Regions from separate parts of the Enterobacter cloacae complex sp. HYC042_NIDB genome, predicted to be linked through region 1. Evidence: predicted binding sites of a transcription regulator. Region 1 holds the regulator's gene; each other region holds the start of a gene.

Region 1 (9,660 bases):
CTACGTGTTGATGTACAACCTGCCGGCGGCAAGCAAGAACGTCTGGATGCTGGTGGTAATGGGTCTGGTCTTCTTCGTCATCTACTTCGTGCTGTTCACTGCGGTTATTCGTATGTTTAACCTCAAAACACCGGGCCGCGAAGATACCAAAGACGAAGTGGTCACCAACGAAGCCAACAGCAATACCGAAGAGGGTCTGACTCAGCTGGCGACCAGCTATATCGCTGCCGTCGGTGGGACTGACAACCTGAAAGCGATTGATGCCTGTATCACCCGTCTGCGTCTGACGGTGGGTGACTCGGCGCGCGTAAGCGACGCAATGTGTAAACGCCTTGGTGCATCGGGCGTGGTTAAACTGAACAAACAAACTATCCAGGTTATCGTAGGCGCCAAAGCGGAATCCATTGGCGACGAAATGAAGAAAGTGGTTGCCCGTGGCCCGGTCGCAGCGGCATCAGCCGACAGCGCACCTGCGTCGACGGCTGCCCCGGTAGCGAAGCCGCAGGCCGTGCCGAACGCCGTGACGGTGGCCGCGCTGGTCTCTCCGGTAACGGGTGACGTGGTTGACCTTGAGCAGGTGCCTGATGAAGCGTTCGCCAGCAAAGCGGTCGGTGACGGCGTGGCGGTGAAACCAACGGACAAAACCGTTGTGTCTCCGGCGGCAGGCACCATCGTGAAAATCTTCAACACCAACCACGCGTTCTGCCTCGAAACTGAAAAAGGCGCGGAGATCGTTGTCCATATGGGGATCGATACCGTTGCGCTGAACGGTCAGGGCTTTACTCGCCTGGTGGAAGAGGGGGCCGAAGTGGTGGCAGGTCAGCCGATTCTGGAAATGGATCTGGACTTCCTGAACGCTAACGCGCGCTCGATGATTAGTCCGGTCGTGTGCAGCAACATCGACGACTTTAGCGGTCTGGTACTCCAGGCTAAAGGTCAGGTGGTTGCGGGTCAGACACCGCTGTATGAGATTAAAGGCAAGTAATCGCTCCTGAGTAGAGTCATGCCTTAAGCGGCGGGGGATATCCTCCGCCGCTTTTTTTTGCAGCAAACGCCCCCATTATTTTCATCTGATACGTATTTTCCGTAACTAAGGGTTGTCACTACGTCCGGCTTATAAGATCATACGCCGTTATACGTTGTTTACGCTTTGAGGAATCCACGATGAGTGAGGCAGAAGCCCGCCCGAGTAACTTTATTCGTCAGATCATCGATGAAGATCTGGCCAGTGGTAAGCACACCACGGTACATACACGTTTCCCGCCGGAGCCGAACGGCTACCTGCACATTGGTCACGCGAAATCGATCTGCCTGAACTTTGGCATTGCGCAAGACTACCAGGGGCAGTGCAACCTGCGTTTCGATGACACCAACCCAGTAAAAGAAGACATCGAATACGTTGAGTCCATTAAAAACGACGTGCAATGGCTGGGCTTCAACTGGTCTGGCGATATCTGCTACTCCTCTGACTATTTTGATCAGCTGTATGCCTACGCGGTGGAGCTGATCAACAAAGGTCTGGCCTACGTCGACGAGCTGTCTGCGGACGAAATCCGCGAGTATCGCGGTACGCTGACCGCACCAGGCAAAAACAGCCCGTTCCGCGATCGCAGCGTGGAAGAGAACCTGGCGCTGTTTGAAAAAATGCGTGCCGGTGGCTTCGAAGAAGGTAAAGCGTGCCTGCGTGCCAAAATCGATATGGCGTCGCCGTTTATCGTGATGCGCGATCCGGTGCTGTACCGCATTAAGTTCGCAGAACACCACCAGACCGGCAACAAGTGGTGCATTTATCCGATGTACGACTTCACCCACTGCATCAGCGATGCGCTGGAAGGCATTACCCACTCGCTGTGTACGCTGGAGTTCCAGGATAACCGTCGTCTGTACGACTGGGTGCTCGATAACATCACCATTCCTGTGCATCCGCGTCAGTACGAGTTCTCTCGTCTGAATCTGGAATACACCGTGATGTCCAAGCGTAAGCTGAACCTGCTGGTGACCGACAAGCACGTTGATGGCTGGGACGACCCGCGCATGCCGACCATCTCCGGCCTGCGTCGTCGTGGTTACACTGCCGCTTCTATTCGTGAGTTCTGCAAACGTATCGGCGTGACCAAGCAGGACAACACCATCGAAATGGCGTCTCTGGAATCCTGCATTCGTGAAGATCTTAACGAAAACGCCCCGCGCGCGATGGCTGTTATCGATCCGGTGAAACTGGTTATTGAAAATTACCCGCAGGGTGGAAGCGAGCTGGTCTCTATGCCTAACCATCCGAATAAACCGGAAATGGGAAGCCGCGACGTGCCGTTCAGCGGTGAGATCTGGATCGACCGTGCTGACTTCCGTGAAGAAGCCAATAAGCAGTACAAGCGTCTGGTGTTGGGCAAAGAAGTTCGTCTGCGTAACGCCTACGTCATCAAAGCCGAGCGCGTAGAGAAGGATGCTGAAGGTAACATTACCACCATCTTCTGTTCGTACGATGCTGAGACGCTGAGCAAAGATCCGGCAGACGGCCGCAAGGTGAAAGGCGTGATCCACTGGGTGAGCGCTTCCCACGCGCTGCCTGTAGAAATTCGTCTGTACGATCGTCTGTTCAGCGTACCTAACCCGGGTGCGGCGGAAGACTTCCTGGCGACCATCAACCCGGAATCTCTGGTGATCAAGCAAGGTTATGCGGAGCCATCGCTGAAAGCCGCTGAAGCGGGCAAAGCGTTCCAGTTCGAGCGTGAAGGTTACTTCTGCCTGGACAGCCGTTACAGCACGGCAGAAAAACCGGTATTTAACCGTACCGTAGGTCTGCGTGATACCTGGACCAAGATCGGCGAATAATAACGCTGCACTGGTCAATGAGAAACAAACGCCGCTTATAGCGGCGTTTTTTTATTTAATGATCATATCGTTAAAGTAGGCCCGTAATTAGGCCAGCTAAAATTTTTGGTCAATGCGGTGCTACTTATTTTTCTAAAAAAAGTTTGTCTGTTTCATAAAAAAGAGAATTAAGACAAATACGGGTTTTATTACGATCTAATACGCCGAAATTACCTGCTCTACCCCCGCCACACCTTGCATCCGGCCAAATGTTACAAAGCACTACCAATTATGTGCACTTCGTCATAATCCTGACTTTTGCCCACTGAAAAGCATTGATAATTCGCGTCGCGAAAAATAACCTAAAGACGGTAGTTAATTCGAGGGTATTTATAACTACCCCTGGCCTTTTGGTCTTTTATATTTTCGCCGTTTAAGGCGTTTTAATTCGTCAAAGAGGAATAATCTATGCGTACGTTCAGTGGCAAACGTAGTGCGCTGGCGCTGGCTATTGCCGGTGTGACAGCAATGTCAGGCCTGGTGGTGACACCAGAGGCAAAAGCAGCAGGTTTCATCGAAGATTCTACCCTCACTGGCGGTATTTATTACTGGCAGCGTGAACGTGACCGTAAAGATGTCACAGAAGATAAATACAAAACCAACCTCTCACACTCCACCTGGAACGCCAACCTGGACTTCCAGTCAGGCTACGCCGCCGATATATTCGGTCTGGATATTGCCGCGTTTACGGCGATTGAAATGGCTGAAAATGGCGACAGCGGCCACCCGAACGAAATTGCTTTCTCCTCCAGCAATAAAGCCTATGACGAAGACTGGTCAGGGGATAAAAGCGGCATCAGCCTTTATAAGGCCGCAGCGAAATTCAAATACGGCCCGGTATGGGCGCGTGGGGGCTATATTCAGCCAACCGGCCAGACGCTGTTAGCGCCGCACTGGAGCTTTATGCCTGGTACCTATCAGGGGGCAGAAGCCGGGGCTAACTTTGACTACGGTGATGCAGGTGCGTTGAGCTTCTCCTATATGTGGACCAACGAGTACAAAGCGCCGTGGCACATTGAGATGGACAAGTTCTACCAGAACGATAAGAAAACCAAAGTCGATTACCTCCACTCGCTGGGCGCGAAGTACGACTTCAAAAACGATCTGGTTCTGGAAGCCGCATTTGGTCAGGCGGAAGGCTATATCGATCAGTATTTTGCTAAAGCCAGCTACAAATTTGATATCGCCGGTAGTCCGCTGAGCACCAGCTACCAGTTCTACGGTACGCGCGATAAGGTCAGCGATGGCAGCGTAAATGACATTTATAACGGTACCGCGTGGCTGCAGGCGTTAACCTTCGGCTATAAGGTCGGTCAGGTTGATTTGCGTCTGGAAGGCACGTGGGTGAAGGCGGAAGGGCAGCAGGGCTACTTCCTGCAGCGTATGACGCCGACCTATGCCTCATCCAACGGTCGTCTGGATATCTGGTGGGATAACCGCTCAGACTTCAACGCCGACGGCGAGAAAGCGGTCTTCTTCGGCGCCATGTATGACCTGAAAAACTGGAACCTGCCGGGCTGGGCGGTGGGCGCTTCTTACGCTTACGCCTGGGATGCAAAACCAGCAGACATGGCGACGCCGGATGCGTACTACGATCCAAACTATCGCCTGAAAGAGTCCTCCTACAGCCTGGATGCTATCTACACCCTGCAGGATGGCCGCGCGAAAGGCACGATGTTCAAGCTGCACTTCACGCAGTATGACAACCACTCCGATATCCCAAGCTATGCGGGCGGTTACGGCAACATCTTCCAGGATGAACGTGACGTCAAATTCATGGTTATCGCCCCATTCACCATCTTCTGATGAGCACACCGGCGGGCTGAGTCCCGCCGGTCTGGAGACTGCACATGATGAAAAAAATCGTAATCGTCGCGCTGATGGCATCAGGGCTGGTGGCGTGTGTTCAGACTCAGGCGCCGAAAGAGGACGCCCGTCTGAAGGAGGCGTATAGCGCCTGTATTAATACCGCGGAAGGATCGCCTGAGAAAATTGAAGCCTGCCAGAGTGTGCTAAATGTGTTAAAGAAAGAGAAAGCGCATGAGGTGTTCGCGACGCAGGAGAATGTTCGCGTGATGGATTATCAGGCCTGCATCCAGGCACGTAAAACCGGTAACGATCAGGAAGTGGCGAAGCGTTGCGATAAAATCTGGAACGAGATACGCAATAACAACAAATAAGTTGCTCTACGCCCGGTGGCACTTTGCTGACCGGGCTTTTTTCAGGCAAAAAAAAGCCAACCTTACGGCTGGCTCAGAGTATGAACGCTAACTTATTTTGTGTCGTGAGCGTGTTCATTCTCGCGGCAATCCCCTTCAGCGCAGTGACCGTAAAGGTACAGGCTGTGGTTGGTCAGGCGAATGCCATGACGAGCTGCGATTTCACGCTGACGCGCTTCGATGGAATCATCGCTAAATTCAATGACCTTGCCGCAATCGAGGCAGATCAGGTGATCGTGGTGATGCTGCTGGGTCAGTTCGAATACAGATTTACCGCCTTCGAAATTATGACGGGTAACAATGCCCGCGTCATCAAACTGGTTCAGCACGCGATATACGGTGGCCAGCCCAATCTCTTCACCCATGTCGATAAGACGTTTATAAAGGTCTTCCGCACTGACATGGTGATTGTCTGGACCCTGAAGCACTTCCAGGATTTTTAACCGAGGAAGCGTTACTTTCAGGCCAGCCTTCTTTAATGCGGTATTGTTGTCAGTCATGCGGAATCTGTCCTGTTGCTAAACGATTCACTTCTCTGGGAAGTGACAGAAAATGCACCTGGGATAATGCGTCTCATTATAGAACTGCCATGCCTAAATGAAAACTGCAAGTCTCAGGCAAAGTATGCTTATAAAAACGTGGTATCACCTACAAACTTGCTCAATGGAAACCACATTTTGCCAGGGAGACATTGTACAGGTCTGGACGAAAAAGTTAAAAGTTTGTAGCAATTAATTTAATCGGTTTTACCTGGAAAAGGGGCGCAACCCGCGTTGCGCCGTAAAAAATCAGGCGTTGAGAATATCGTCCAGATGCAGTTCTTCGCGGATCTGTTTAACCCACTTCTCTACACGCTCTGCGGTCAGTTCTGGCTGACGGTCTTCGTCAATGGCAAGTCCGACAAAATGATCGTCATCGGCCAGGCCTTTAGAAGCTTCGAAGTGGTAACCGGCAGTCGGCCAGTGGCCCACAATAACCGCGCCATTAGGCTCAATGATGTCGCGAATCGTCCCCAGCGCATCACAGAAGTACTCGGCGTAATCTTCCTGATCGCCACAACCGAACAGGGCAACCAGCTTGCCGTTGAAGTCCACCTCTTCCAGCGTCGGGAAGAAATCGTCCCAGTCGCACTGGGCTTCACCATAGTACCAGGTTGGAATACCCAGCAGCAGAATGTCATAGCCCTCGAGATCTTCTTTGCTGCTCTTGGCGATGTCATGCACATCAGCAACGTCTTTACCGAGCTGTTTCTGAATGTTTTTTGCGATATTTTCGGTATTGCCGGTATCACTGCCGAAGAAAATGCCGATGATTGCCATGAGTAAAATAACCTCTTGAAACTTAATGGTATGGTGGCGCAATTCGGCCACGGATAAGGGCAATAATAGCAGAACTGGCAACCCTGCGGAAACCGCTATCGCGCAGGACTGCACTCTGTGCTACATGAAAAGGGCGATAAAGGGGTTTTTCAGACTTATGCCTGGCTGCGCAGCGTCTCAAGTTGGGCGATGAGCATCTCTTCAATAAGCTCGCTGCGGCTGATGTTACGCGCCTCTGCCAGCTCGTTAAGCGCATCGACCGCGTCGGCGTTGAGCTTCAGTTCGACACGCTTAAGCCCACGATTTTTATCGCGTTTAAGCTGATTGCGTTTATTGATACGCAGCTGTTCATCGCGCGAAAGCGGATTCGTTTTCGGTCGTCCCGGTCGACGCTCATTCGCGAACAGATCTAGTGTCGTACGGTCCGTTTGTTCTTTGGCCATGATTATGAGACTTCGGGGGAAACACGCCGCCCTGCTAAAGCCCGGGCGATAAGCGCGCCATCATACATCACCAAAAACGGCACGCCAACGACTGGAAGCCCGTCATCTTCCAGTCGCTCTCTTTTTAATCAATTTGCAGTATCAGCGAGATAGCGGCGAATGGCGCGCAGTACAGCATCCGGTTTTTCCGCATGCACCCAGTGTCCGGCACCGGCAATGACGTGGGCGCGCGCCTGCGGGAATTGTGCCAGCAGCGTGTCGCGGTACGCGTCGGTAATATAAGGAGAGTTACCGCCGCGAATAAAGAGGGCAGGATGCGGCCAGGCGGGAACGGTTTCCCAGCCCACGATATTGTTGTACTGGTCCCACAGCACCGGCACGTTAAAACGCCACTGCCCGTCAACAAACGACTTCAAAAGGAACTGCACCACGCCTTCTTCATCAAGATGCTCACGCATAACCGCTGCAGCCTGCTGACGAGTGGAAACGCCAGCTTCGGTTACGGCATTGATCGCCGCGAAAATCTCATCGTGACGGCGAACGTCGTAATCCACAGGCGCAACGTCAATCACGACAAGCCCGGAAATTCGTTCTGGCGCCAGCGCGGTGAGCGCCATAACCGCTTTACCGCCCATTGAATGCCCGATGAGGGTCACCTTCTGCAGGTTGTGCGCGTCCAGCGTATCCAGCAGATCCTGCGCCATTGCCGCATAGGTCATCTCGTCTGAGCGGCCGGAAAGCCCGTGGTTGCGCATATCGACCTGCAAAATATCGTGATCGGTAACCAAATCACGGGCCAGCACGCCCAGGTTATCCAGGCTGCCAAAAAGTCCATGAACCAGCACGATGGGGGAATAATTGTTCGGCGATTGTGCAGTTTGCGCTCGGGTATTCAATTTCATGGCAAAGTTCTTTTTTTACGTATGTCAGGTTAGGGTATCATGTTGACCATTCTGCCGCCCGGCTGCAAGGTTCCAGTTTAATCTGACTTTTGCCGCCAACCTGGTTTGACGCTATCCGCTGTTGGGATTTGACCTTATAATCCCAATGACTTGTATTCAGATAAGATATCGCACTGGATTAAGATGAAAACAATCGAAGTTGATGACGAACTCTATCAGTATATTGCCAGCCAGACGCGGCATATCGGGGAGAGCGCGTCCGACATTTTACGGCGCATGCTTAAAATTTCCGCCGCTTCACAGCCTGCCACACCAGTTACCAAAGATGTCGTGTCTCAGCCGAGCGTTGCTGCACAAGCAAAACCTGCCGTGACGCCGGTAAAAGATAAAGTGCGCGCGATGCGCGAACTGCTGCTCTCCGACGAATATGCGGAGCAGAAAAAGGCGGTTAACCGTTTTATGCTGGTGCTGTCTACACTTTACTCCCTGGATAACAAAGCGTTTGCTGAAGCGACCGAGTCGCTGCACGGCCGTACCCGCGTCTATTTCGCGGGCGACGAGCAGACGCTGCTGCAAAATGGCAATCAAACCAAACCTAAACATGTCCCTGGCACTCCGTACTGGGTGATCACCAATACCAATACGGGCCGCAAGTGCAGCATGATTGAACACATCATGCAGTCCATGCAGTTCCCGGCGGAATTGATTGAAAAGGTTTGCGGTACAATTTAACCCTTGCATCATAAGGACCCGGTAATGGCAAATCACAGCCGTGCAGGCCAACCTGCACAACAAAGCGATTTGATTAACGTCGCTCAGCTGACCGCGCAGTATTACGTGCTGAAACCGGTCGTGGGCAACGCAGAACACGCAGTGAAGTTTGGTACATCTGGTCACCGCGGCAGCGCGGCGCGCCACAGCTTTAACGAACCGCACATTCTGGCCATTGCTCAGGCCATTGCGGAAGAGCGCGCTAAAAACGGCGTTACCGGTCCGTGCTACGTGGGCAAAGATACCCATGCGCTGTCTGAACCGGCGTTTATTTCCGTGCTGGAAGTGCTGGCGGCGAACGGTGTGGACGTGATTGTTCAGGAGAACAATGGGTTTACTCCAACACCGGCGGTATCAAACGCGATCCTTGTGCACAACAAAAAAGGTGGCGCGCAGGCTGACGGTATCGTCATTACGCCATCCCACAACCCGCCGGAAGACGGTGGTATCAAATACAACCCGCCTAACGGCGGCCCGGCTGACACTAACGTCACCAAAGTGGTGGAAGATCGTGCAAACGCGCTGCTGGCCGACGGTCTGAAAGGCGTTAAACGTATTTCTCTTGATGAGGCGATGGCCTCCGGTCACGTGAAAGAGCAGGATCTGGTTCAGCCGTTTGTGGAAGGGCTGGCGGATATCGTCGATATGGCGGCGATTCAGAAAGCTGGCCTGAAGCTGGGCGTGGATCCGCTGGGCGGCTCCGGTATTGAGTACTGGAAGCGCATCGCCGAGCACTACAAGCTGGATCTGACCATCGTGAACGATCACGTCGATCAGACCTTCCGCTTTATGCACCTGGATAAAGACGGCGCGATCCGTATGGACTGCTCCTCCGAATGCGCGATGGCGGGCCTGCTGGCGCTGCGCGATAAATTCGACCTGGCGTTTGCTAACGACCCGGACTATGACCGTCACGGCATCGTCACCCCTGCCGGGCTGATGAACCCGAACCACTATCTGGCTGTTGCGATCAACTACCTGTTCCAGCACCGTCCGCAGTGGGGCAAAGAGGTGGCTGTCGGTAAAACGCTGGTCTCTTCTGCGATGATCGACCGCGTGGTGGACGCGCTGGGCCGCAAGCTGGTGGAAGTGCCGGTAGGCTTCAAGTGGTTCGTTGACGGTCTGCACGACGGCA
Region 2 (9,660 bases), 1.5 Mb from region 1:
CGCTTCCGTCGGGTTCGGAAACACCTCATCGAACAGGTGATATGACATTTGATGGGCGTCCAGCGCGGTAAACAGGCTGTCGAGCAGGCCCAGTTTCACCAGTTGGCCGTCGGTGACAACCAGCGCTTTGCCCCACTGCCTGGTCGCTACCAGGTTGACCATATCGCCGATTGCACCCGCGCCATGCAGGCTAATTTTGGGAAGTGCCAACATAAAGCTCATGATAATTCTCCTTAACTATCGCCTGTGGCGTTACGCGTATAAATCCAGGGCCGACTGCATCGGGGTAACGCCAAAACGTTTGCCCAGCGCGATCAGCTCTTCCCGGGTGATGGTCTGCTTCATGCCGCCCATGGAATAGACCTTCACCAGCACCTCCGCGGATTTCTCGGCGGTGTCGATCAGGCCAAAGGTTTCATCCAGCGTCGGACCGCTGCCGAAGACGCCGTGGAACGGCCACAGCACCAGGGCGTGCTTTTGCATATCCGTCGCGGTCGCCTGACCGATTTCATCGGTACCCGGCACCATCCACGGCAGAATACCGACACCGTCCGGGAACACCACCAGGCATTCGGTACTGCCTTCCCACAGCTTGCGGGTAAAGAAATCAGAATTATTTTCCAGCACGTAGGTCAGGGCGATCAGGTTAGTGGCGTGGCAGTGCATGATGACGCGGTCTTTGCCGTCAGTCGCCTTGATGCGCTCGCAGTGGGAGAGGAAGTGCGCCGGCAGTTCAGAGGTCGGCACCGCGTCGTCCGTTAGCCCCCACAGAATGTGGTATCCCGCGCCGTCGCTGTCTACCCTCACGACACCGAGATTGGCTTCCGGGTCCAGTTGAACGTTACGGAAGAACTTCCCGGAACCGGTAACGATAAACGGCGTGTTGGCGAGCAGCGGCATCGGCTGACTCAGGGCAATATAGCGCGGCTTCTGGTGAAAATCGGCGGCGTACGGCTCGATGTCTGCATCGTCCAGGCGCAGCGTGAGGTTGCCGCCGTTGCGCTCGTCCCAGCCCTTCAGCCAGGCGTCGGAGGTGGCTTTGATCATGCCCTGGACGAACCAGGAGGTGGTGATGGTCTGCATACAGTGTTTCCTTTGAAAATGCCGGGTGGCGTTACGCTTACCCGGCCTGCTTTTACCTGTAGGCCCGGCAAGCAACGCGCCGCCGGGCGATATTTTTTACTGACGAGCGGCGAGCACGTCTTTCTCATACGCCCGCACGTTGTCCAGCCACTGGCTGCCCGCAGGCGCATCGTGACGCTGGCAGTACATCTCCCACACCGCCGGCCACGGCAGGGATTTCTGCTCCTCCAGCAGCGCCAGGCGCGCGGTGTAATCGCCGCTCTCTTCCAGCTGTTTCAGCGCGGCGGTTGGCTCCAGCAGGGCACGCAGCAGGGCTTTCTTCATGTTACGGGTGCCGATAACCCATGCCGCGATGCGGTTGATGGAGGCGTCGAAGAAGTCGAGCCCGATGTGCACGCGGTCAAACAGATCGTGGCGGATGATTTCGCTGGCAATCGCCTGGGTTTCGTCGTCCAGCAGGACCACGTGGTCGCTGTCCCAGCGCACCGGACGGCTGACGTGCAGCAGCAGGCGCGGCACGTAGAGCATGGCGGCGGAGATTTTGTCGGAGATGACTTCCGTTGGGTGGAAGTGGCCAGCATCCAGGCACAGCGCGGTCTGGCGGCTGGTGGCGTAACCCATGTAGAACTCGTTTGAGCCCACGGTGTAGCTCTCTGCGCCAATGCCGAACAGCTTGCTCTCCACCGCGTCGATATGGTGCGCCGGATCGAGCTTCTCGCTGATGGCTTCATCCAGCGCGGCCAGCAGGCGCTGACGTGGCGCCAGTCGGTCTACGGTGATGTCCTTCATGCCATCCGGGATCCAGATATTCATCACCGACGGCGTGCCAAGCTGCTCGCCGAAATACGCCGAGACGCGGCGGCTGGCCTTCACGTGGTCGATCCAGAACTGCCGGATTTCGTCGTTGGCGTGTGCAAGGGTAAACCCGTCTGCGCTCAGCGGGTGCGAGAAGCAGGACGGGTTAAAATCCAGTCCCAGCCGGTTGGCCTTTGCCCACTCCACCCAGTTCTTAAAGTGTTCCTGTTTGATTTCGTTACGCGCGACCGGTGCGTCGGATTCGAGATAAATCGCGTGCAGGTTCAGGCGTTTTGGCCCTGGGATGAGGCTCAGCGCCAGCTCCAGATCCGCACGCAGTTCGGTGGCGTTGCGCGCTTTGCCCGGGTAGTTACCCGTTGCCTGAATGCCACCCGTCAGGGAACCGCCCGGATCCTCGAAGCCGGCAACGTCATCACCCTGCCAGCAGTGCATGGAGACGGGCAGACGGTCGAGCTGGCGCAGCGCCTCTTCGACATCCACGCCGACGGCGGCGAAACGCTGTTTAGCCAGGTCCCAGGCTTGTTCAAGTTGAGTGGTCATGCGCAAAGCTCCTTAGTCAGTCGTTTTTGCTGAAACTGCGCCCGGTAGCGGGCAATGTCATGGCAGGGATTGGGGGTGAAGGTGGTCAGGCTGTTATTCGCCGTCACCACCGAACGGAAATCGTCGACGTTTGATAGTTCGTCCAGCGTCATCAACTGAATGCCAATGTTGCCGAGCGTGGAAGCCTCTACGGGACCTGCCACCACGGTAATGCCACAGGCATCGGCGCAGAGCTGGTTCAGCAACTGGTTCTGGCAGCCGCCGCCCACGATGTGCAGCTGGCTGAACGGTTTACCGCGAAGGTCAGCCAGTTCGCTCAGGATGTCGGCATAGAGCAGGGCGAGGCTGTCAAAAATACAGCGCGCCAGCTCGGCGGGGCGGGAAGGTACCGGCTGCCCCGCGTCAAAACAGGCGGCCTGGATCTCAGTGCTCATGTGCACCGGGTTAATAAAGCGGTCGTCGTTCGGGTTAATCAGAAAGGTGCAGGCCTTCAGCTTTTCGGTTTCCGCGATAAGCGCGGGCAGGTCGGTGACGTTCTGCTCTTTCAGCACCCGCTGGAGCAGCCACAGGCCCATGATGTTCTTCAGCACGCGGTAGCGTCCTTCGGCACCGCCTTCGTTGGTGATATTGGCGGCCAGCGCGGCGTCGCTGGTGTAAGGCGTTTTACTCTCAAAACCCATCAGCGACCAGGTGCCGGAGGAGAGATAGGCCGCGTCTTTGCTGGCGAGCGGCGAGGCAATGACCGCGCTTGCGGTGTCGTGACTGGCGACGGCGACAACGGGAATTTCATTCCCCTGCGGGCAAATCCACTGGCCGATGACATTGCCCGGATGGGTTGGCGCGCCGAACCAGGACGGCGAGGCGCCCGTCCATGCCAGCAGGTGTTCATCCCAGTTATCGGTGTTGATATTGACCAGCTGCGTGGTGGTGGCGTTGGTGTATTCCCAGTTCATGTTGCCGGTCAGACGATAGCTTAAGTAGTCCGGGATCAGCAGCGCATGCGCCACCTTTTCAACCAGCTCTGGCTGTTGCTCAACCATCGCCCGCAGCTGATACAGCGTGTTAAACGGCAGAAACTGAATGCCGCTGCGACCATAGATGTTCTCTTTGCCAAGCTGCGCGATGGCGTGCGCCATCAGCCCATCGGTGCGGCTGTCGCGGTAGGAGACGGGCAGGCCAACGCGTTCGCCGTGACTGTCCAGCAGCACGTAATCCACGCCCCAGGTATCAATGCCGATACTGTCGATGCGGATACCGTTTTCGCAGACGTTGTGAAGTCCGGTGCGGATCTCCGCTTCCAGCGCATCGATATCCCAGGTCACAAAACCGTCCTGTTTTTGCAGAAAATTGGCGAAACGGTGCATTTCGCGAAGCGTAAGGGTGTGCTGGTCACAGTCCCAGGTGGCGAGCATTACACGGCCGCTGGATGCGCCTAAATCGACAGCCACACAATGGCGAAAAGTCATGGTCGGGTCCTTTCTTAAGTCATTAGCGATGAGTGTAAGAAAGGGAAGAAATAGCCACCTTCTCGCCACTGACAGCCCAAATCTCGCGCTGGCAAGAAAGCAAAGGTGAACGTGAGGGAGTTCACAGTTTCCAGTAATGGCGGGGTTTGCAGGCAGTGTGACGCTGACCGCATTTCCCGATCTTTCCGCCTGTTTCTTGAAAAACCGGCAGCTTTTGCGCGGTTTACTGTCAAAAATTTAAGGTGAGCGTGGAGGGCCTTAATTACTATTTTGAGAACTTTTCTCATTGGTGGGGGCCGTTATGACCGTACTGCACAGCGTCGATTTTTTTCCTTCGGGGGCTTCTCCCGTCGCGATTGAGCCACGGCTTCCTCAGGCTGCGTTCCCGGAGCATCATCATGATTTTCATGAGATTGTGATTGTTGAGCACGGAACGGGCATCCACGTGTTCAACGGTCAGCCGTATACCATCAGCGGCGGTACGGTGTGCTTCGTGCGCGACCACGACAGACACCTTTATGAACATACCGACAACCTGTGTCTGACCAACGTGCTCTATCGTTCCCCGGACGCGTTCCAGTTTCTCTCCGGGTTGAATCAGCTGTTGCCGCAGGAGAAGGACGGCCACTACCCGTCGCACTGGCGGGTGAATCAATCCACGTTACAGCAGGTGCGTCAGCTGGTGAGCCAGATGGAGCAGAGCGAGGACGGGCAGGAGACGCACGCGATTGCCACCCGCGAGCTGCTGTTTATGCAGCTGCTGGTGCTGCTGCGCCGCAGCAGCTTGGTGGAAGGGATGGAAAATAATGACGCACGGCTGAACCAGCTTATGGCCTGGCTGGAAGATAATTTCGCTGAAGATGTCTGCTGGGAAACGCTGGCGGACGACTTTTCGCTCTCGTTGCGCACGCTGCATCGTCAGCTCAAGCAGCATACCGGGCTCACGCCGCAGCGTTACCTTAACCGTCTGCGCCTGATCAAAGCGCGTCACCTTTTACGGCATACCGACGAAAGCGTTACAGAAATTGCTTATCGCTGCGGTTTCGGCGACAGTAACCACTTTTCGACGCTATTTCGCCGGGAATTTAGCTGGTCGCCGCGCGATATTCGTCAGGGGAAAGACGCGTTGCTTCAGTAACGCGAGGGCAGTCACCGTTTTCAGGCCGCAAAAAAGCTAATAATGCCCGGTTATTCGCCGTAGAGGTTGTGGTGTGGCCGCTCAGTTAATTCTTCGCAAAGATGATTTTTTTGCCTCCGCGAGTCAGGCCGTCGCGGTGGCCGACCGTTACCCGCAAAATGTCTTTGCCGAGCACACCCATGAGTTCTGCGAGCTGGTGCTGGTGTGGCGCGGCAACGGCCTTCACGTCCTCAACGACCGGCCCTACCGCATCACGCGCGGGGATCTGTTTTACATTCGCGCCGAAGACAAACACGCCTACGCCTCGGTTAACGATCTGGTGTTGCAGAACGTCATCTACTGCCCTGACAGGCTTAAACTGAATGTCGACTGGGCGAGCAACATTCCGGGCATTCTGAATGCCGGAGGCGAACCGCACTGGCGCTTAAGCAGCAGCGGCATGGCTCAGGTGCGCCAGACGATTTCCCAGCTGGAGCAGGAGAGCCAGAAGAGCGACCCGGTGGCAAACCAGATGTCGGAGCTGCTTTTCGCCCAGCTGGTGATGACCCTGAAGCGTCATCGTTACGCCACGGATAATCCCTCCGCCACCACGCAGGAAGCGCTGCTGGATAAGCTGATCGCCCGGCTTGCGGGCAGTCTGAACAAGAGTTTCGTACTGGAAAAATTCTGCGAGCAGGAGCAGTGCAGCGAGCGCGCGCTGCGCCAGCAGTTCCGCACCCAGACGGGAATGACGATAAATCATTACCTGCGCCAGCTGCGCATCTGCCACGCCCAGTATCTGTTACAGCATACGGAGCTGATGGTCAGTGAAGTGGCGATGCGCTGCGGCTTTGAGGACAGTAACTACTTTTCGGTGGTGTTTAACCGTGAGGTGGGGATGACGCCGGTTCAGTGGCGTCATCGCAGTCGAAAAGCAGCGTAATCAGTTCGCCATGCCGAGGCCGACGATATTGGCCGCAATGATAATCACCACGCAGCCCAGGCTCAGTACGCCAACCGGACGACGTCCGGCGTTGTTCCACTCCTTCAGCACCAGCCCAACCAGACCGCCGCACAGCACGTAGAAGCTCATGTGCAGCATCCAGCTTATGTAGTCGTACTGCGGCGGAATGCTGGCGTGGCCCCAGGCGTAGAAGAAGAATTGCAGATACCACATCAGGCCGCCGAGCGCGGAGAGCAGAACGTTGGTGAGGATCAGCGGTTTTGCCAGCGAGAAGTCGGCTTTTACCGACAGGTTCTTCACTTTTGCCAGACGGATAAAGCAGAAACCGAGGTTTACCAGCGCGCCGCCGCCCATGATCACCACGTAGCTTGGCAGGGCAACATACAGCGGGTCAACGCCCAGCGCCGCAGCGGCGTCGTGCATCGGTTTGGCGGCGTTCATGGCGAACGACATGCCCGCCGAGAAGACCCCGCACATCACCGCCAGCAGCAGCCCTTTCTTCAGGTTGAACTCTTCGGCCCTGATGCCCATCTTGCGTTCTTTTAGCTGGCCTGCGCGGGTAACGATTCCCACGCCGATCACCGCCACCAGCACGCCCAGCAGCGTCATCCGGCCGCCCTGGGTGTTGATCAGCACGTCGAAATGGCCGTTAAGGATTGGCGTCATCAGCGTGCCCACTATCAGCGTAATGCCAATCGCGATGCCGATACCCATCGACATCCCGAGGTAGCGCATGGTCAGGCCGTAGTTGATGTTGCCGATGCCCCACATCGCGCCGAACAGGAATACCGGTAGCAGGGTGGAGGCGTTGAAGGAGGAGAAGTAGCCCCAGAAATCGGGCAGCAGCATGGCGCTGATTGTCCACGGCAAAATTAGCCAGGACACGGTACCGCCAACGGACCACATGGTTTCCCACGACCAGCCTTTCACCTTTTTGAACGGGGCATAGAAACAGGCTGCACTGGCTGCGCCTATTAAATGCCAGAAGATACCCATCGTAATCGCATGATTCATTTTTACGTCCTCATCGTTTTTATAGCCGGAGGCTTCCCCCCGACTTGATGAGTGTAAAAATTAGGCTGTTCAGGAACCTTCAGAAGGTTGCCGCACTTTTGTTTTGAATGGCAATCAGCACGTTAAGCGCGTGAGCAGACTCACAATTCTTTTATTTCTCAAAAACCGAATAACCTTATAAAAACTACGGCATTGATAATCATTTTCAATATCATTTAATTAACTATAATGAACCAACTGCTTACGCGGCATTAACAGCTGTGCCGCCCGACAATAATGGAGAGGATTATGAGTTATACACTGCCATCCCTGCCGTATGCCTACGACGCACTGGAACCGCATTTCGACAAGCAGACGATGGAAATCCATCACACTAAACACCACCAGACCTACGTGAACAACGCGAATGCTGCGCTGGAAAGCCTGCCAGAGTTCGCTAATCTGCCTGTTGAAGAGCTGATCACCAAGCTGGACCAGCTGCCAGCAGACAAGAAAACCGTACTGCGTAACAACGCGGGCGGTCACGCTAACCACAGCCTGTTCTGGAAAGGCCTGAAAACCGGCACCACCCTGCAGGGCGACCTGAAAGCGGCTATCGAGCGCGACTTCGGTTCCGTAGACAACTTCAAAGCGGAATTCGAAAAAGCCGCTGCAACCCGCTTCGGCTCTGGCTGGGCGTGGCTGGTTCTGAAAGGCGACAAGCTGGCAGTGGTTTCTACTGCTAACCAGGACTCCCCGCTGATGGGTGAAGCGATCTCTGGCGCATCCGGTTTCCCAATCCTGGGTCTGGACGTGTGGGAACACGCTTACTACCTGAAGTTCCAGAACCGTCGCCCTGACTACATCAAAGCGTTCTGGGATGTCGTGAACTGGGACGAAGCAGCAGCGCGTTTCGCCGCTAAAAAATAAGGTTGCATTGACGCCTGTGAGAAGCGAGTCTGATGACTCGCTTTTTTTGTATCTGCGTAATGGAGGCAGCGATGCATTACCCGGTGAACGTGTTTACAGGCAAGGTAAGGGAGTACGACGGCAGCCGCCCGAGCGCCATCGCCAAAGTGCAGGTCGACGGTGAACTGTCGCTGACCGAGCTCGGGCTTGTGGGCGACCAGCAGGCCGAAAAGAAAATCCACGGCGGGCCCGATCGCGCGCTGTGCCACTATCCGCGCGAGCACTATCAGCACTGGAAAACCGAATTTCCTGAGCAGGCGGACCTCTTCGTCGCGCCCGCGTTTGGCGAAAATCTTTCAACGGAAGGGCTGACGGAAAAGAACGTCTTTATTGGCGATATTTACCGCTGGGGCGATGCTCTGATTCAGGTGACGCAGCCACGCTCACCGTGCTTTAAGCTCAACTACCATTTCGGGATTCAGGATATGTCGGCCCAGCTGCAAAACGCGGGCAAAACCGGCTGGCTGTATCGCGTGGTGCTTGCAGGACAAGTATCTGCGGATGCCCCGCTTGAGATCGCGTCGCGTTTGAGCGACGTGTCCGTTTACGACGCCTGCGCTATTGCCTGGCATATGCCTTTCGACGATGAACAGTATCATCGCCTGCTGTCGGCGGCGGGGTTGTCTACCAGTTGGACGAGAACGATGCAAAAGCGGCGGTTAAGCGGGAAGATCGAGAGTAGTTCGCGGAGATTGTGGGGGAAATAGGTTCCGTAGAAAGTAGGCCGGGTAAGGCGAAGCCGCCACCCGGCACATACCGTTACGAACGCTTATACAGCGGTAGCCACAGCGTTAACCGCAGCCCGCCCAGAGGGCTGTCGTCGGCTTTCACCCAGCCGCGGTGCTGCTGCATGGCGGTTTCTACAATCGCCAGCCCCAGCCCCGTGCCGCCGGACTCACGGTCGCGCGCTTCGTCGGTGCGGTAGAACGGACGGAAAATCTGCTCGCGATCTTCCGGGCTGACGCCTGGACCATCGTCATCGACAATGACGGTGATCCCGTCTTTATCCACCGAGAACGCCACCTCAATCTTCGTATGCGAGTAGCGCAGGGCGTTACGCACGATATTCTCCAGCGCGCTTTCCAGCGCGTTGGGGTTACCGTACAGCGGCCACGGGCCCGGCGGGAAGTTGACGGTGAACGATTTCCCCATCTGCTCCGCTTCGAACGCCGCGTTGTCCAGCACCTCGTGCCACAGGTGATTGGCTTTCACCGTTTCGCTCACCAGCGCGTTTTTTTGCTGGTTGCGCGACATCACCAGCAGATCGTTAATCATGCTGTCCAGACGGTGCGCTTCCGTTTCAATACGCTCCAGCTCTTTGCTTTCCCCGCTGCGGCGACGCAGCAGGGCGGTGCCCAGCTGTAAGCGCGTGAGCGGGGTGCGCAGTTCGTGCGAGATGTCCGACAGCAGGCGTTGCTGGGCCGTCATCATCCGATCAAGCGCGCTGACCATCTGGTTAAAACTGGTGCCGGCGGCCAGGAACTCCTGCGGCCCGGATTCCAGCTCCGGATGCTGTCTGAGATTGCCTTGTGCCACTTCGTCCGCCGCGTTTTTCAGCTTACGCGCCGGTTTCGCCAGGCTCCACGCCAGCCATAACAGCAGCGGGGAACTGACCAGCATCGTGACGATCAGCAGCAGAAGCGGACGGTCAAACAGCAGGTTGATGAAGTCGGACTGGGAACTGCTCGCAGGGCGAATCAGGTAGAGCTGGT
Region 3 (9,660 bases), 1.8 Mb from region 1:
TTCAGCCAAAATTGACGTGGTTGGCTATACTGATTTCGTCAATCTTACTGTGACGCACGCCAGTCAAATGAACTGGTGATTTGAGATCGCTGTATATTTCTTGACACCTTTTCGACGTAGCCCTAAAATTTCGCGTCCTCATATTGTATGAGGTCGTTTTATTACGTGTTTACGAAGCAAAAGCTAAAACCAGGAGCTATTTAATGGCAACAGTTAACCAGCTGGTACGCAAACCACGTGCACGCAAAGTTGCAAAAAGCAACGTGCCTGCGCTGGAAGCCTGCCCGCAGAAACGTGGCGTATGTACTCGTGTATATACCACCACTCCTAAAAAACCAAACTCCGCACTGCGTAAAGTATGCCGTGTGCGTTTGACTAACGGTTTCGAAGTGACTTCCTACATCGGTGGTGAAGGTCACAACCTGCAGGAGCACTCCGTGATCCTGATCCGTGGCGGTCGTGTTAAAGACCTTCCGGGTGTTCGTTACCACACCGTTCGTGGTGCGCTGGACTGCTCAGGTGTTAAAGACCGTAAGCAGGCTCGCTCCAAGTACGGCGTGAAGCGTCCTAAGGCTTAATGGTTCTCCGTTAAGTAAGGCCAAACTGATTTATCTTAATGTCAAACTAAACTCGTAGAGTTTTGGACAATCCTGAATTAACAACGGAGTATTCCCATGCCACGTCGTCGCGTCATTGGTCAGCGTAAAATTCTTCCAGATCCGAAGTTCGGATCAGAACTGCTGGCAAAATTTGTAAATATCCTGATGGTAGATGGTAAAAAATCTACTGCAGAAGCAATCGTATACAGCGCGCTGGAGACCCTGGCTCAGCGTTCTGGTAAAAATGAACTGGAAGCTTTCGAAGTCGCTCTCGACAACGTTCGCCCAACTGTAGAAGTTAAGTCCCGCCGCGTTGGTGGTTCTACTTATCAGGTTCCAGTTGAAGTTCGTCCGGTTCGTCGTAATGCCCTGGCAATGCGTTGGATCGTTGAAGCTGCTCGTAAACGCGGTGATAAATCCATGGCTCTGCGTCTGGCGAACGAACTTTCTGATGCTGCAGAAAACAAAGGTACTGCAGTTAAGAAACGTGAAGACGTTCACCGTATGGCAGAAGCCAACAAGGCGTTCGCACACTACCGTTGGTAATCCCTTCGGAGTATTAGTCACCAGGCGGGCGCTTCAGAGAAGCTGCCCGCTCTGGGTAACTTAACTGAACGCCTAAAGAAACAAACGAGGAATCAAATGGCTCGTACAACACCCATCGCACGCTACCGTAACATCGGTATCAGTGCGCACATCGACGCCGGTAAGACCACTACTACCGAACGTATTCTGTTCTACACCGGTGTAAACCATAAAATCGGTGAAGTTCATGACGGCGCAGCCACCATGGACTGGATGGAACAGGAGCAGGAGCGTGGTATTACCATCACCTCCGCAGCGACTACTGCATTCTGGTCAGGTATGGCTAAGCAGTACGAACCGCATCGCGTAAACATCATCGACACCCCGGGCCACGTTGACTTCACCATCGAAGTAGAACGTTCCATGCGTGTTCTTGACGGCGCGGTAATGGTTTATTGCGCAGTTGGTGGTGTTCAGCCACAGTCTGAAACCGTATGGCGTCAGGCGAACAAATATAAAGTTCCACGCATCGCGTTCGTTAACAAAATGGACCGTATGGGTGCTAACTTCCTGAAAGTTGTTGGCCAGATCAAAACCCGTCTGGGCGCGAACCCTGTTCCGCTGCAGCTGGCAATTGGTGCTGAAGAAGGCTTCACCGGCGTTATCGACCTGGTGAAAATGAAAGCCATCAACTGGAACGATGCAGACCAGGGCGTTACCTTCGAATACGAAGATATCCCGGCTGAGATGCAGGACCTGGCTGACGAATGGCACCAGAACCTGATCGAATCCGCTGCTGAAGCTTCTGAAGAGCTGATGGAGAAATACCTGGGTGGTGAAGAACTGTCTGAAGAAGAGATCAAAAAAGCTCTGCGTCAGCGCGTTCTGAACAACGAAATCATCCTGGTAACCTGTGGTTCTGCGTTCAAGAACAAAGGTGTTCAGGCGATGCTGGATGCGGTAGTTGACTACCTGCCATCCCCGGTTGACGTTCCTGCGATCAACGGCATCCTGGACGACGGTAAAGATACTCCGGCTGAGCGTCACGCAAGTGATGACGAGCCGTTCTCTGCACTGGCGTTCAAAATTGCTACCGACCCATTCGTGGGTAACCTGACCTTCTTCCGCGTTTACTCTGGTGTGGTTAACTCTGGTGACACCATCCTGAACTCCGTGAAAGCGGCGCGTGAACGTTTTGGCCGTATCGTACAGATGCACGCTAACAAACGTGAAGAGATCAAAGAAGTTCGTGCGGGCGACATCGCTGCAGCTATCGGTCTGAAAGACGTGACCACTGGTGACACCCTGTGTGACCCGGATCACCCGATCATTCTGGAGCGTATGGAATTCCCTGAGCCGGTAATCTCCATCGCGGTTGAACCAAAAACCAAAGCTGACCAGGAAAAAATGGGTCTGGCTCTGGGCCGTCTGGCGAAAGAAGACCCATCATTCCGCGTATGGACTGATGAAGAATCTAACCAGACCATCATCGCTGGTATGGGTGAACTGCACCTGGACATCATCGTTGACCGTATGAAGCGTGAATTCAACGTTGAAGCGAATGTGGGTAAACCTCAGGTTGCTTACCGCGAAGCGATTCGCGCGAAAGTTACCGATGTTGAAGGTAAACACGCTAAGCAGTCTGGTGGTCGCGGTCAGTACGGTCACGTTGTGATCGACATGTACCCACTGGAGCCGGGCTCTAACCCGAAAGGTTACGAGTTCATCAACGACATCAAAGGTGGTGTAATTCCTGGCGAATACATCCCAGCCGTTGATAAAGGCATCCAGGAACAGCTGAAAGCGGGCCCTCTGGCTGGCTATCCGGTTGTTGACATGGGTATCCGTCTGCACTTCGGTTCTTACCACGACGTTGACTCCTCTGAACTGGCGTTTAAACTGGCTGCGTCTATTGCCTTTAAAGAAGGCTTTAAGAAAGCAAAACCAGTTCTGCTTGAGCCAATCATGAAGGTTGAAGTAGAAACTCCTGAAGAGAACACCGGTGACGTTATCGGTGACTTGAGCCGTCGTCGCGGTATGCTGCGTGGTCAGGAATCCGAAGTAACTGGCGTTAAGATCCACGCTGAAGTTCCGCTGTCTGAAATGTTCGGATATGCAACTCAGCTGCGTTCTCTGACCAAAGGTCGTGCATCATACACCATGGAATTCCTGAAGTATGATGATGCGCCTAACAACGTTGCTCAGGCCGTTATTGAAGCCCGTGGTAAGTAATCCACAGGATTAAAACCTAAGTCCCGTGCTCTCTCCAGAGGGGAGAGCACTATAGTAAGGAATATAGCCGTGTCTAAAGAAAAATTTGAACGTACAAAACCGCACGTCAACGTTGGTACTATCGGCCACGTTGACCATGGTAAAACTACCCTGACCGCTGCAATCACTACCGTTCTGGCTAAAACCTACGGTGGTTCTGCTCGTGCATTCGACCAGATCGATAACGCGCCAGAAGAAAAAGCTCGTGGTATCACCATCAACACCTCTCACGTTGAGTACGACACCCCGACTCGCCACTACGCACACGTAGACTGCCCAGGCCACGCCGACTATGTTAAAAACATGATCACCGGTGCTGCGCAGATGGACGGCGCGATCCTGGTTGTTGCTGCGACTGACGGCCCAATGCCTCAGACTCGTGAGCACATCCTGCTGGGTCGTCAGGTAGGCGTTCCTTTCATCATCGTGTTCCTGAACAAATGCGACATGGTTGATGACGAAGAGCTGCTGGAACTGGTAGAGATGGAAGTTCGTGAACTGCTGTCTCAGTACGATTTCCCGGGCGATGACACTCCAATCGTTCGCGGTTCCGCGCTGAAAGCGCTGGAAGGCGAAGCAGAGTGGGAAGCGAAAATCATCGAACTGGCTGGCTTCCTGGATTCTTACATCCCAGAACCAGAGCGTGCGATTGACAAGCCATTCCTGCTGCCAATCGAAGACGTATTCTCCATCTCCGGTCGTGGTACCGTTGTTACCGGTCGTGTAGAGCGCGGTATCATCAAAGTTGGTGAAGAAGTTGAAATCGTTGGTATCAAAGAGACTGCGAAGTCTACCTGTACTGGCGTTGAAATGTTCCGCAAACTGCTGGACGAAGGCCGTGCTGGTGAGAACGTTGGTGTTCTGCTGCGTGGTATCAAACGTGAAGAAATCGAACGTGGTCAGGTTCTGGCGAAGCCAGGCTCAATCAAGCCACACACCAAGTTCGAATCTGAAGTGTACATTCTGTCCAAAGACGAAGGCGGCCGTCATACTCCGTTCTTCAAAGGCTACCGTCCACAGTTCTACTTCCGTACAACTGACGTGACCGGTACCATCGAACTGCCAGAAGGCGTAGAGATGGTAATGCCAGGCGACAACATCAAGATGGTTGTGACTCTGATCCACCCAATCGCGATGGACGACGGTCTGCGTTTCGCAATCCGTGAAGGCGGCCGTACCGTTGGCGCGGGCGTTGTTGCTAAAGTTCTGGGCTAATTAATTATCCCTGAATAAAAAAGGACGCTTCGGCGTCCTTTTTTGTTTTCTGTACCTTTCCTTGTCACAAAATTTCGCATTTTTTAACCGCTCCCGGCCCGTATCCTGGCGTATGTGCTATTGTAATCATAACCATTCTCACTTACACTTTGCGCATATTTTGAACGGGAGTCTCTATGTACGTTTGTTTATGTAATGGTGTAAGCGACAAGAAAATTCGTCAGGCCGTTCGCCAGTTTCAGCCACAATCTTTCCAGCAGCTTCGCAAATTTGTTCCGGTGGGAAATCAATGCGGTAAATGCGTTCGCGCAGCGCGTGAGATCATGCAGGACGAACTGATGCAGATCCCGGAATTCAAAGAGATCGCGTAAGCCCCTATCTTTTTTTTGACATCCCCGTAGCCCGTTCTACGCTTCAATGAGTGGAAGCGGAGGGACTATATAATGAAAGGTGATGTTAAAATCATAAGTTATCTCAATAAATTATTGGGAAATGAGCTTGTCGCAATCAACCAGTACTTTCTTCACGCGAGAATGTTTAAAAACTGGGGTCTGACACGTCTGAATGACGTTGAGTACCATGAATCTATAGATGAGATGAAACACGCTGATAAATACATCGAGCGTATCTTATTCCTTGAAGGCATCCCAAACCTGCAGGATCTCGGCAAGCTGGGCATCGGTGAGGATGTCGAAGAGATGCTGCGTTCTGACCTCCGGCTGGAGCTGGAAGGTGCGAAAGATCTGCGCGAAGCCATTGCTTATGCTGACAGCGTCCATGACTATGTGAGCCGCGATATGATGATCCAGATCCTTGCCGATGAAGAAGGCCACATTGACTGGCTGGAAACCGAGCTGGATCTCATTAGCAAAATTGGCCTTCAAAACTACCTACAGTCTCAGATCAAAGTGGAAAATTAATCAGATTTTCCCATCCAACGCATAAACCCGCTGCTGCCAGAAATGGTCCAAAAGGCAGTGGGTTTTTTAATGCTCCTTTATCTGAGGTGAGAAATGAAAAAACAAGAATGCAAAGCAGCGCCACAAGCGCGGCGAGTAACGCCAGTTTAGGCAGTATGCACCAGCCATGCCACGCACCAAGTCCTGCCAGATACTTCACATCGCCATATCCCATTCCTTCCCGCCGGCAGATAAGCCGATAGCCCCAGTAAATCGTGGCAAAACCAAGATATCCAGCCACCGCTCCCATTACGGCACTCGGCAGAAAATCAGGATGGATAAAGACCTGGTAGAGCAGGCCCGTCCAGAGCAACGGGCAGAGAAATTTATCGGGCAGCAAACCGTCGCGAATATCAGCGCGTACGAGTAAGGCCGTCAGAGAAAAATAGATCATCAGGAAGGGGAGGGTGGTTAGCATGGAAAAGGCCTCAAAAGGTTTTGAGCGCATACTCGTTACAATCTGCCTGTCCGGCAACGCACAAAAACAGCAATTGCGTAGCGGCTTCAAATAAAAAAATTCAGAAAGGATATACGGCGTAAAAAGTTGCGCAGTCCTACGCATACTGAGCCTTTGACGCTTAATTTCTAAACGGCACTTGCGTCTTTCTCTGATTTACGTATAATGCGCGGGCTTGTCGTAATTGACGGCGGGTTCAATCAGAACCAGAGTAGCTCATTTTGTTACTCAACAATGCTCCCAATTGGGGGGCTACGTAAGAACGGTTACACTCTCCCATCAATCGTAATGGGTTTGAGGAGTAATCATTTTCGTTTATAAAATAATTGGAGCTCTGGTCTCATGCAGAACCAAAGAATCCGTATCCGCCTTAAAGCGTTTGATCATCGTCTGATCGATCAATCAACCGCGGAAATCGTCGAGACTGCTAAGCGCACTGGTGCGCAAGTCCGTGGTCCGATCCCGCTGCCGACCCGCAAAGAGCGCTTCACCGTTCTGATCTCCCCGCACGTCAACAAAGACGCGCGCGATCAGTACGAAATCCGCACTCACAAGCGTCTGGTTGACATCGTTGAGCCAACTGAGAAAACCGTTGATGCTCTGATGCGTCTGGATCTGGCTGCCGGTGTAGACGTGCAGATCAGCCTGGGTTAATCAGGTCATCGAGCGATTGAGAGGTTGAAACAATGATTGGTTTAGTCGGTAAAAAAGTGGGTATGACCCGCATCTTCACTGAAGATGGCGTTTCTATCCCAGTAACCGTAATCGAAGTTGAAGCAAACCGCGTTACTCAGGTTAAAGATCTGGCTAACGATGGCTACCGCGCTATTCAGGTTACCACTGGTGCTAAAAAAGCTAACCGTGTAACCAAACCAGAAGCGGGTCACTTCGCTAAAGCTGGCGTAGAAGCTGGCCGTGGTCTGTGGGAATTCCGTCTTGCTGAAGGCGAAGAGTTCACCGTAGGTCAGGACATTAGCGTTGAGCTGTTTGCTGACGTTAAAAAAGTTGACGTAACCGGTACCTCTAAAGGTAAAGGTTTTGCTGGTACCGTTAAGCGCTGGAACTTCCGTACCCAGGACGCTACTCACGGTAACTCCTTGTCTCACCGCGTTCCGGGTTCTATCGGTCAGAACCAGACTCCGGGCAAAGTGTTCAAAGGCAAGAAAATGGCAGGTCAGCTGGGTAACGAACGTGTAACCGTTCAGAGCCTGGACGTAGTACGTGTTGACGCTGAGCGCAACCTGCTGCTGGTTAAAGGTGCGGTCCCGGGTGCAACCGGTAGCGACCTGATCGTTAAACCAGCTGTGAAGGCGTAAGGGGATAGCAATGGAATTAGTATTGAAAGACGCGCAGAGCGCGCTGACTGTTTCCGAAACTACCTTCGGTCGTGATTTCAACGAAGCGCTGGTTCACCAGGTTGTTGTTGCTTATGCAGCTGGTGCTCGTCAGGGTACTCGTGCTCAGAAGACTCGTGCTGAAGTAACTGGTTCTGGCAAAAAGCCATGGCGCCAGAAAGGTACCGGCCGTGCGCGTTCAGGTTCTATCAAGAGCCCGATCTGGCGTTCAGGTGGCGTGACCTTCGCTGCGCGTCCACAGGACCACAGTCAAAAAGTTAACAAAAAGATGTACCGCGGCGCGCTGAAAAGCATCCTGTCCGAACTGGTACGTCAGGATCGTCTGATCGTTGTCGAGAAGTTCTCTGTTGAAGCGCCTAAAACTAAGCTGCTGGCACAGAAACTGAAAGACATGGCTCTGGAAGATGTGCTGATCATCACCGGTGAGCTGGACGAGAACCTGTTCCTGGCCGCACGTAACCTGCACAAGGTTGACGTACGCGATGCGACTGGTATCGACCCGGTTAGCCTGATCGCCTTCGACAAAGTCGTAATGACTGCTGATGCTGTTAAGCAAGTTGAGGAGATGCTGGCATGATTCGTGAAGAACGTCTGCTGAAGGTGCTTCGCGCACCGCACGTTTCTGAAAAAGCGTCTACTGCGATGGAAAAAACAAACACCATCGTTCTCAAAGTTGCTAAAGACGCGACCAAAGCAGAGATCAAAGCTGCTGTGCAGAAACTGTTTGAAGTCGAAGTCGAAGTCGTTAACACCCTGGTAGTTAAAGGGAAAGTTAAACGTCACGGACAGCGTATCGGTCGTCGTAGCGACTGGAAAAAAGCTTACGTCACCCTGAAAGAAGGCCAGAACCTGGACTTCGTTGGCGGCGCTGAGTAAGTCGGAGGAGTAATACAATGGCAGTTGTTAAATGTAAACCGACATCTCCGGGTCGTCGCCACGTAGTTAAAGTGGTTAACCCTGAGCTGCACAAGGGCAAACCTTTTGCTCCGTTGCTGGAAAAAAACAGCAAATCCGGTGGTCGTAACAACAATGGCCGTATCACCACTCGTCACATCGGTGGTGGCCACAAGCAGGCTTATCGTATTGTTGACTTCAAACGCAACAAAGACGGTATCCCAGCAGTTGTTGAACGTCTTGAGTACGATCCGAACCGTTCCGCGAACATCGCGCTGGTTCTGTACAAAGACGGCGAACGCCGTTACATCCTGGCCCCTAAAGGCCTGAAAGCTGGCGACCAGATTCAGTCTGGCGTTGATGCTGCAATCAAAGCAGGCAACACCCTGCCGATGCGCAATATCCCGGTTGGTTCTACCGTTCATAACGTAGAAATGAAACCAGGTAAAGGCGGTCAGCTGGCACGTTCCGCTGGTACTTACGTTCAGATCGTTGCGCGTGACGGTGCTTATGTCACCCTGCGTCTGCGTTCTGGTGAAATGCGTAAAGTCGAAGCAGACTGCCGCGCTACTCTGGGCGAAGTTGGCAATGCTGAGCATATGCTGCGCGTTCTGGGTAAAGCTGGTGCTGCACGCTGGCGTGGTGTTCGTCCTACCGTTCGCGGTACTGCGATGAACCCAGTCGACCACCCACATGGTGGTGGTGAAGGTCGTAACTTTGGTAAGCACCCGGTAACTCCGTGGGGCGTTCAGACCAAAGGTAAGAAGACCCGCAGCAACAAGCGTACTGATAAATTTATCGTACGTCGCCGTAGCAAATAATTTTAGAGGATAAGCCATGCCACGTTCTCTCAAGAAAGGTCCTTTTATTGACCTGCACTTGCTGAAGAAGGTAGAGAAAGCGGTGGAAAGCGGAGACAAGAAGCCCCTGCGCACTTGGTCCCGTCGTTCAACGATCTTTCCTAACATGATCGGTTTGACCATCGCTGTCCATAATGGTCGTCAGCACGTTCCAGTCTTTGTTACCGACGAAATGGTTGGTCACAAACTGGGTGAATTCGCACCGACTCGTACTTATCGCGGCCACGCTGCTGATAAAAAAGCGAAGAAGAAATAAGGTAGGAGGAAGAGATGGAAACTTTAGCTCAACATCGCCATGCTCGTTCTTCTGCACAGAAGGTTCGCCTTGTTGCTGACCTGATTCGCGGTAAGAAAGTGTCGCAGGCCCTGGACATCCTGACCTATACCAACAAGAAAGCTGCGGTATTGGTCAAGAAAGTACTGGAATCTGCCATTGCTAACGCTGAACACAACGATGGCGCTGACATCGACGATCTGAAAGTCGCGAAAATTTTCGTAGATGAAGGCCCAAGCATGAAGCGCATT

What was found. Region 1 encodes Fur, which represses iron uptake genes when iron is present. Its sites were predicted from a motif close to ATAATAATGAGAACNACTATCAA; they were not measured.
Region 2: a site for Fur is predicted at 7,193-7,215, ahead of sodA (superoxide dismutase [Mn]). Genes of this name have one in related genera too.
Region 3: a site for Fur is predicted at 4,730-4,752, ahead of bfd (bacterioferritin-associated ferredoxin). Genes of this name have one in related genera too.

The regions. Positions count from the first base shown of each region.
Region 1 is NZ_CP109650.1:1,530,335-1,539,994, forward strand. It holds gene nagE (PTS N-acetyl glucosamine transporter subunit IIABC) at 1-985, shown strand, start outside; gene glnS (glutamine--tRNA ligase) at 1,165-2,832, shown strand; gene chiP (chitoporin ChiP) at 3,280-4,677, shown strand; gene chiQ (ChiQ/YbfN family lipoprotein) at 4,725-5,051, shown strand; gene fur (ferric iron uptake transcriptional regulator) at 5,144-5,590, opposite strand; gene fldA (flavodoxin FldA) at 5,879-6,409, opposite strand; gene ybfE (LexA regulated protein) at 6,565-6,852, opposite strand; gene ybfF (esterase) at 6,981-7,754, opposite strand; gene seqA (replication initiation negative regulator SeqA) at 7,938-8,486, shown strand; gene pgm (phosphoglucomutase (alpha-D-glucose-1,6-bisphosphate-dependent)) at 8,511-9,660, shown strand, end outside.
Region 2 is NZ_CP109650.1:75,193-84,852, reverse strand. It holds gene fucO (lactaldehyde reductase) at 1-222, opposite strand, end outside; gene rhaD (rhamnulose-1-phosphate aldolase) at 253-1,083, opposite strand; gene rhaA (L-rhamnose isomerase) at 1,180-2,439, opposite strand; gene rhaB (rhamnulokinase) at 2,436-3,905, opposite strand; gene rhaS (HTH-type transcriptional activator RhaS) at 4,207-5,043, shown strand; gene rhaR (HTH-type transcriptional activator RhaR) at 5,117-5,965, shown strand; gene rhaT (L-rhamnose/proton symporter RhaT) at 5,966-7,000, opposite strand; gene sodA (superoxide dismutase [Mn]) at 7,289-7,909, shown strand; gene yiiM (6-hydroxyaminopurine reductase) at 7,981-8,655, shown strand; gene cpxA (envelope stress sensor histidine kinase CpxA) at 8,708-9,660, opposite strand, start outside.
Region 3 is NZ_CP109650.1:4,481,993-4,491,652, reverse strand. It holds gene tusB (sulfurtransferase complex subunit TusB) at 1-79, shown strand, start outside; gene rpsL (30S ribosomal protein S12) at 204-578, shown strand; gene rpsG (30S ribosomal protein S7) at 675-1,145, shown strand; gene fusA (elongation factor G) at 1,242-3,356, shown strand; gene tuf (elongation factor Tu) at 3,426-4,610, shown strand; gene bfd (bacterioferritin-associated ferredoxin) at 4,787-4,981, shown strand; gene bfr (bacterioferritin) at 5,054-5,530, shown strand; gene OKF39_RS21525 (prepilin peptidase) at 5,514-5,987, opposite strand; gene rpsJ (30S ribosomal protein S10) at 6,369-6,680, shown strand; gene rplC (50S ribosomal protein L3) at 6,713-7,342, shown strand; gene rplD (50S ribosomal protein L4) at 7,353-7,958, shown strand; gene rplW (50S ribosomal protein L23) at 7,955-8,257, shown strand; gene rplB (50S ribosomal protein L2) at 8,275-9,096, shown strand; gene rpsS (30S ribosomal protein S19) at 9,113-9,391, shown strand; gene rplV (50S ribosomal protein L22) at 9,406-9,660, shown strand, end outside.